One region of the Eubacterium sp. AB3007 genome, then DNA from elsewhere that is predicted to be linked to it. Evidence: riboswitches for the same ligand, from Rfam matches in the RefSeq annotation. Region 1 holds a riboswitch; the other holds the start of a gene.

Region 1 (4,410 bases):
GCACGACAAGCTGCAGAAGTTCCTGGGCGGTATCAGAGATATGAAGGGCATGCCGGGGGCACTGTTCATCGTAGATCCTAAGAAAGAGAAGATCGCCGTTAAGGAAGCTCGTAAGCTCAACATCCCTGTTGTTGGTATTGTTGACACCAACTGTGATCCGGATGACGTGGATTATGTGATCCCTGCCAATGATGACGCTATCAGAGCAGTCAAGCTGATCGCCAGCAAGATGGCAGATGCCGTGATCGAGGGTAACCAGGGCGAGAGCTTCGATGAGATGGAGGAGCAGGCAGTAGCAGAGGCTCCTACTGACATCGAGGAAGTCGCTGCAGAGAGCACAGAAGAGTAATTGAAAGGAACAGGAACCATGGCAGTAACTGCAAAATTAGTAAAGGAATTAAGAGATAAGACCGGTGCCGGTATGATGGACTGCAAGAAGGCACTGATGGAGACGGACGGCGACATCGACAAGGCGATCGACGTGCTTCGTGAGAAGGGGCTGTCCAAGGCAGCCAAGAAGGCAGATAGAATCGCCGCAGAGGGGTTGGTTCGTCTGGCTTTCTCCGAGGATCATAAGGAAGCCGCTATTGTCGAGGTCAACTCCGAGACAGACTTTGTGGCTAAGAACCCAGAGTTTATTGAATTCGTAGAGAAACTCGCTGAGAAGGCTCTGGAAGTTGAAAGTGAAGATATGGACGCATTCATGGCGATGGATTTCTTCGGTGAGGGTACCGTGCAGGAGGCTCTGACTGCCAAGATCGCCAAGATCGGTGAGAACATGAACATCCGCCGCATCCAGAAGCTGAACACCGAGGGCACTGTGTACACCGGTTATATGCACAACGGTGGACTCATCGGCGTTATCGTCGGCATCAAGACCGACGCTGCAGCTGACGAGATCAACGTAGCTGCGAAGGATGTAGCCATGCAGGTGGCATCCATGAGCCCGAAGTTCGTCAACGAGACCGAGGTGGATCAGGCATGGCTGGCTAACGAGACCGAGATCGCCAAGCAGCAGCTGCTGAACGAGGGCAAGAAACCTGAGCTGCTGGATCGCATCATCCCTGGCAAGATCAAGGCTATCCTGAAGGATGTCTGCCTGGTAGACCAGAAGTTCGTCAAGGACAGCGATCTGACCGTCGGCGAGTATGTAGCTAACGTTGCCAAGGAACTGGGCAAGGACATGACCGTCACTGAGATGGTACGTTTCGAGGTCGGTGAAGGCATCGAGAAGAAGGAAGAGGACTTCGCTGCTGAGGTAGCTGCACAGATGAACAAGTAATCATTTGCTGAAATTTCGTTTGGGAAACCTTGAAAGCCTTGGGAATACTGCATTTCCAGGGCTTTTTGCTTGTCCTAACTCGGCGACTGGCAAGCGGAGCGAAGTCAGAGCCGTGGTAGGCCAGCCGCCAGAGCGGTCGAAATCTTTGATTTCGGGCACCGCGGGACGGTGACCGTTTCCGGATAGTATCCGCAACGTATCGCAGATTATCGTATCTTATCCCCGGTTTTGGTCTTTTTTTGGCCTTCTGACCCCGGGGTCAAATCCCGAAAAAAATTTCGCCTGCTTCTTTCGGATTTTTTGCAAATATGACGCATATCATTTCGTGTTATAGAGTAGAGGTTGTCACAGGAGATGCTCCTGGGAAATGACGGTAAGTATGTTCCGATTAGTTTCATATAGTTAAAGTGGTCCTTGCCATATGCAGGCATACATGCTATAAGTTAAGTAACAAGTTAACTAGACCATAAAGAGCACGTTAGGGACAGGCCCGATGACCGTGCAGCAACCTGCCTTAGTGGTAAGGTGCTAATGCCTGAGCGATGGGGACGAGTTTTGAAGCAAAGTCCTATCGCAGCGATGGGACTTTTTCTGTTGTTGTGCTCTTTGCGGATGAAAGAAGGGAGCACAGCAGAATGAAACCAATACTGATACATGTGCCGCATGCGTCCATGTATATTCCGGAGGAGTACCGAAAGACAGCGCTGATCTCGCAGGAAGAACTGGAAGATGAGAACCATTTCATGTGTGATACCGGAGTTTTAGAACTGATTCCTCCTGCTTTTGCGAATAATACAGTCGTATTTCCATATTCGAGACTGTATTGTGATGTGGAGCGGTTCCGTGACGGCAGCGAGCCGATGGAAGCGTATGGTATGGGATTCATCTATACCAGTGACAGTAGGGGCAGAGAAATGTTTTGTCCTACAACAGAACACAGAAAATCGGTGTCAGCAATTTATGACCGACATCACTCGAGATTGAATCGCAGGACAACAGAGATACTGAAAGAGCATGAGCGCTGTCTGATCATCGATCTACATTCCTTCAGCGATGAGACTGTAAATCGCCTGTTTGGGTGGACCGATTTCCCGGATGTGTGCATAGGGACAGAGCCCGATTACTATTCAGAAGAACTTGTGAAGAGTATATGCTGCTTTTGCAGAAACCTGGGGCTGACAGTTGCTCTGAATTACCCATATCAGGGGTCACTGGTTCCGAATCAATACTACGGAAAGAAGAATACAGGAATCATATCAGTTATGCTGGAAATCAATAAGCGGGTTTTGAATAATAAGAAGTCGCTTTTCAGGCGACCGTGATTGAATTGAGATGTTATATGATAGCTACAAAAGTATGGAAAAGGATCTGTGAGATTCTCTGGAGAAGACGGATCTTTCGTAAGACTACAACAAACAATCGAAAAAAGGTATATGAAAATATAATATAGAGTCATGGCTTACAGTGAATTAATCAAGAATTTCAACAGAATAAGGGACTACATGCGCCAGTTCTACGTCTACGGCTTCAGGACCAGAGACGAATACGATAAGAAGAGTGCCCGCAGCTATGACAATGAGCGCAGGCGCATCGAGAGTTGGCTCGGCGACTACATGTCTTTCCGGCAGGAACCTTCTGGAAAGGTCTCTTTTATTTCTGTCGACAGCGGTGAGGTTAACGCCAACCCTCTGTACAATGCGTTCAAGGCCAAAAGCTTTACTGCCAATGACATCATTCTGAACTTCTTCATCCTGGACATTCTGCAACCGGGTGTCAGACTGGGCGTGTCCGAGATCACAGAAACGATCGATGAGGAGTATATGTCCGCTTTTGACGACCCGAAAGTGTTCGATGAGTCCACCGTCAGAAACAAGCTGAAGGAATATACAGAAGCAGGGATCCTGACGGCAGAGAAGGACGGCAGAAAGATGCTGTACAGCATCGCCGAGGACAACGTCAACCTGGACGGCTGGAAAGAAGCTCTGGCATTTTATTCGGAAATCGATCCGGTCGGCGTGATCGGATCCTTCCTGCTGGATAAAATGCAAAGGCAAGCGGAGTTGTTCTGCTACAAGCATCATTACATCCTGCATGCGCTGGAGAGCGACATCGTATGCACGTTGTTTGATGCGATCACGGATGACTGCACGGTCAACATTTCTGTCGACAGTAAGAGACACAATAGAATCAATGAGTACGAGGTCATTCCATTCCTGATTGCTATGAGCACGGAGAACGGCAGGGCCTATCTTCTCGGCAAAGAGGATGGGGGAAGGCATTTCAACATGTACCGCCTCGACAGGATCCAGTCAGCCGAGAAGGGTGCCTTTGCACCTCAGAAGGCGGAACTGTTGGAAGCGGCGAAGGAATTCACGTCGCATCTTTGGAATACCTCCAGCGGCAGAAGCAGGCAGCTGGATCATCTGGAAATGACATTGCGCATTGAACCGCAGGAGGAGCATATTCTCCAAAGACTCGAAAGAGAGGGAAAGCAAGGGCATGTTGAACCGGCAGGCGAAAACCAGTATCGGTTCGTGATCGATGTGTATGACGCATCTGAAATGCTTCCGTGGCTTCGTACGTTCACCGGGCGCATCGTGGAACTGAGCTGCACGAATCTCGAAGTGGAGAAAGTGTTCTACGATGATATGCAGTCTATGTATGACATGTATCTGAAGGATGGAGGTGAGGGCGATGCTGTTTAACGAGATCTACGGAAACTACTACAATGCTGTCGCCGAGATCCTGAAGTACGCGGTCAACGGTGAGTTGACGCAACAGGATATATACCGGATCACAGACAGTAAAGCCTTTGCAGAAAGCGTCCTCAGCATCCCCGGCGCGCTTAACAGCGGCGAGTGGCCGTTTCTGACTGAAGATCTGGATACGCCGCTGATACATGAACCGCAGATGCCGCTGACCACGCTGCAGAAACGATGGCTGAAGTCCTTGCTTGAGGATCCGAGGATCCGTCTGTTTGACGTGCCTGCAGATGGTCTTGGGGATGTAGAACCTTTATATAAGCCGGGAGAGATCGTCTACTTCGACCAATACTCCGATGGCGATCCGTACAGGGACGAGAAGTACGTGGAGAATTTCCGTATAGTACTGCAGGCACTTCGCGAACA
Region 2 (4,410 bases), 300 kb from region 1:
AGCCGATTCGAGGATTTCATGGAATTTCTGGAGGCCATAAAAATCGAATAAAAAGGATCGTGGCCCGGTTTTATGTCAACTGGTGTTCGCAGATTTGCAAACGATTTTCAACATGGCCCGCTTCCCATTATTTCGCCAATTATGGGGTTTTTCCACAGGGGTTTTCAGAATCGTATACAATTTTATTCATGCTGAGGTGTTGATAACTTGGAAGGTCGTAGATGTTGAAATTGCAATATTATCAGCGCCATTTCAGATTTGTCAAGAGGTAGTTATCCACAATTTTTGTGAAGAACAAAGCATTATTTTGGAGAACGGAGAAAACATGACGGCGAACAGACTTTTTCAGAGCGATTTTTACTTGAAAAATGCAGAAGGAAATGTATTATCACTTTACGAGGATAAAGACAGGATCAGGGTCATTCTCGATCAGACGATCTTCTTTCCTACCGGGGGAGGGCAGAGCTGCGATCGGGGGACACTGACAGTTGGAGAGCAGTCCTGGGACGTGATCGATGTCTATGAAGAGGGGGAGGAGATCATCCACGTGCTTCAGGGCGCTGCGGATGGTCTTGCAGAGGGGGCTCATGTTTCTATGGAGATACTTTGGTCCCACCGATTTGATAACATGCAGCGCCACCTGGGGGAGCACATCCTGTCCGGGGCCTTCTATCGCCTCTTCGGCGGACATAACAAGGGTTTCCACATGGGGGAGGATTACATTACCATCGACATTGCCTTCGACGAAGAGGCAGACTGCCACAAGGTCACCTGGGAGATGGCTATGGCGGCGGAAGCCGATGCCAATCGGGTGATCACAGACAATGTACCGGTGCATGTGGACTATTTCGCCTCCAGAGCAGAGGCGGAGAAGTACCCTCTTCGCAAACCGCTTGCTTTCGATGAGGATATCTCTATCGTGACGGTAGGGGACCCTGCGGATCCGGAGGACTGCGTGGCTTGCTGTGGCACCCACCCTGCCCGTACCGGTGAGGTTGGGCTTCTGAAAATCTACAAGATCGAGCCCAACAAGGGGATGTCCCGCATCTATTTTGAGGCAGGCGGCAGGGCTCTGGCGCATTACCGTCAGCAGTTCGACACTCTGTACGAGCTGTCCACCAGACTGTCGGCGGGAACGGAGGACGTTCTTCAGAAGTTCGAGGTCTTCGAGCAGAAAGCGGAGAAGACCCATGCGGAACTGGCAGCGCTGCGCAGTCGGTTGCTGGAGGAAGAGGCGGAGCGACTGGCGTCGCATATGGAACCAGGTCTGGTAGCCCACTACCAGGAGTTCTCTGTGGATGATCTGTTCAACCTGGGCAAGAAGCTTGCGGGAAGGATCACGGGCGTCATCGCCCTGGTCTGCGAACCGGTCAATACGGTGGTGCTGCTCTCTGGTGGTACACCGGCCTGTGGGGCGCTTGTGAAGGAGCACGCGGCAGCCTTCGGAGGGAAGGGCGGCGGACGGCCGGACTCGGCCCGGGCATTCTTCCCGGACAAAGACAGTCTGGAGGATTTTTTGGAAAAGACCCTTAAGCAGGGTTGACAAGCAACGTATAGACGGTATAATTGAATAAGAAATCCTTATTAAGAGTGGTTGAGGGAATAGGCCCTATGACGCCCGGCAACCTGGCTTTGTGGTAGACGCGATCTGCGGATCCGGCGGCGCAGCGAGCCAAGGTGCTACATCCTACAGGACGCGCAGCGCCCTGAAAGATGAGGAAGATCGTAAATCGTACGAGACGGCCTTCCCATTGGGAAGGTTTTTTTACACAAGTAGGAGGTAATAAATGAAGAGACTTTTTACATCCGAGTCTGTGACCGAGGGGCATCCGGATAAGGTGTGCGACCAGATCTCAGATGCGATTCTGGACGCTATTCTGGAACAGGATCCCAATGGCCGCGTAGCATGCGAGACCACCACGACCACGGGATATGCCATGGTCATGGGTGAGATCAGTACCAATTGTTATGTGGACATCCCAAAGGTGGTCAGAGGAGTCATCGATGACATCGGGTATAACAATGCGGAATACGGGTTCGATGCCAAGACCTGCGCCGTACTCAGCGCCATCGACGAGCAGTCCGGTGACATCGCTATGGGTGTCAACGACGCGCTGGAACATAAGGAAGGCAGTATGAACGACGCTATCGAGGCCATCGGTGCCGGTGACCAGGGTATGATGTTCGGCTACGCCTGCACTGAGACGCCGGAGTACATGCCGATGCCGATCGCGCTGGCACACAAGCTGACCTATCAGTTGGCCAAGGTACGGAAGGATGGCACTCTGCGCTATCTGCGCCCGGACGGCAAGAGCCAGGTGACAGTGGAATACGATGGTGACAAGGTCAAGCGTGTGGATACCGTGCTGATCTCCACACAGCATGATCCCGATGTCACACAGGAGCAGATCCGCAGAGACATGATCGAGTACGTGATTCGGCCGATCGTTCCTCAGGAGCTTCTGGATGAGAACACGAAATACTTTGTGAACCCCACCGGAAGGTTCGTCATCGGTGGTCCTCACGGGGATTCTGGACTCACCGGCCGCAAGATCATCGTGGACACCTACGGTGGATATGCGCACCACGGCGGCGGCGCTTTCTCCGGGAAGGATCCAACCAAGGTAGACCGTTCTGCGACATACGCTGCCAGATACGTTGCAAAGAATCTGGTAGCTGCGGGCTTTGCTACCAAACTGGAGATCCAGCTGGCCTATGCCATCGGTGTGGCGAAACCTGTTTCTGTTATGGTAGATACCTTCGGTACAGGCGTCATGGACGACGACAAAATCGCTGAGATCGTGAACCGTCATTTCGACCTGCGCCCGGCAGCTATCATCCGGGATCTGGACCTGCGTCGCCCGATCTACAGAAAGACGGCAGCTTACGGCCACTTCGGAAGAACCGACGTAGACTTCACATGGGAACATCTTGACAAGGTAGAGGAACTGAAGAAGGAGTTATAAAGCATGCATTTTAAACCTGAAGAAATACTGAAGACGGAGAGCCATCTGGGCCAGATCGGTCTGGTCGCAACGGAGGGCGCCAAGGAACTGGTGGATCGTGTAGACGAGTACTTGCGCGGATGGGCCGGCACACAGGAGTCGTTCATTGTTGACAGCGGATGCCCTCGATTTTCCTCTGGCGATGCCAAGGGGATTCTGAACGAGACCGTCAGAGGACGGGATCTATACGTATTTGTGGACGTGGGCAACTACGGATGCACCTACGATCTGTTCGGATACAGCAACCATATGTCACCAGATGATCATTATCAGGATCTGAAGAGGATCATCCAGGCGGTGGGGGGGAAGGCGCACCGCATCAGTGTCATCATGCCGATCCTCTACGGTGGACGTCAGCACAAGCGTAGCTTCCGGGAGTCCCTGGATGCCGCCTGCATGCTTCAGGAACTGCAGGCAATGGGCGTAGCCAACCTGTATTGCTTTGATGCGCACCAGTCTATGGTGCAGAACGCGGTGCCGCTGATGGGGTTTGATAACATCATGCCGTATTACCAGGTGCTGAAGACCCTGAAGAAGGACTTTCCGGATATAGTCTGTGACAAGGACCATTTCATGATGGTCTCTCCGGACGAGGGAGCCATGCACCGGAACATGTACTACTCTTCCGTACTGGGAGTGGATCTGGGAATGTTTTACAAGCGTCGTGACTACACAACCATCGTCAACGGCCACAATCCCATCGTGGCTCACGAGTACCTGGGCGCTTCCGTGGAAGGGAAGTCTGTGTTCATCACCGATGACATCATCTCCTCCGGCGAGTCCATGCTGGAAGTGGGGAGAGAACTGAAACGCCGCGGTGCCGCAGACATCTACTGTTACGCTACTTACGGACTCTTCACCGGTGGGCTGAAGGACTTCGACAAAGCCTATGCAGACGGCATGATCAAGGGTGTGCTGGCCTCCAATCTGACGTACCGGACCAGAGACCTGCAGGAGCGTGAGTGGTTCCATGAGGTGGATTGTTCCAAGTACACCGCCTACCTGATCGCGGCTGTCAATCATGACGTTTCCGTCAGCAACATCATCGATCCGAAAGACAAGGTAGAGGCACTGCTGGAGAAATAAAACATATGGTTTATGGATATTCTGCCGGGTTTGATGCCGAAATATCCACTTTTCCAGGCCATACACAGAAATGCATGTTTTTCCGAAACCCCGGAGGGCATGAATCTGCGAGAATATAATAGATTTGGTTGCATATGTCAGAGATTTTCAGGGATCTCTGGCATATTTTGTATATCTAGGCGAATTGCAGGCGGCTTCTGCACAGACAAAGCCCGACGAGGCCCGGATGAAGCCCAGCCAAAGCCTGGCCTTATGGATAATTTGGCCGTGGATGGGGGGAATATCCACGCGAACAATTTGCTGAAAAAACACAGTATGC

What was found. A riboswitch is a leader RNA that binds a small molecule or an ion and turns the genes downstream of it on or off. The one in region 1 is predicted to bind S-adenosylmethionine.
Region 2: another riboswitch for S-adenosylmethionine. It lies ahead of metK (methionine adenosyltransferase); the one in region 1 lies ahead of P156_RS0110695 (N-formylglutamate amidohydrolase).

Annotation. Positions count from the first base shown of each region.
Region 1 covers NZ_JIAD01000001.1:2,269,268-2,273,677, forward strand. The annotation lists gene rpsB (30S ribosomal protein S2) at 1-349, shown strand, start outside; gene tsf (translation elongation factor Ts) at 368-1,282, shown strand; SAM riboswitch class I at 1,744-1,831, shown strand; gene P156_RS0110695 (N-formylglutamate amidohydrolase) at 1,918-2,604, shown strand; gene P156_RS0110700 (WYL domain-containing protein) at 2,737-3,987, shown strand; gene P156_RS0110705 (WYL domain-containing protein) at 3,977-4,410, shown strand, end outside.
Region 2 covers NZ_JIAD01000001.1:1,965,115-1,969,524, forward strand. The annotation lists gene P156_RS0109325 (hypothetical protein) at 1-51, shown strand, start outside; gene P156_RS0109330 (alanyl-tRNA editing protein) at 326-1,543, shown strand; SAM riboswitch class I at 1,579-1,720, shown strand; gene metK (methionine adenosyltransferase) at 1,788-2,966, shown strand; gene P156_RS0109340 (ribose-phosphate pyrophosphokinase) at 2,970-4,091, shown strand.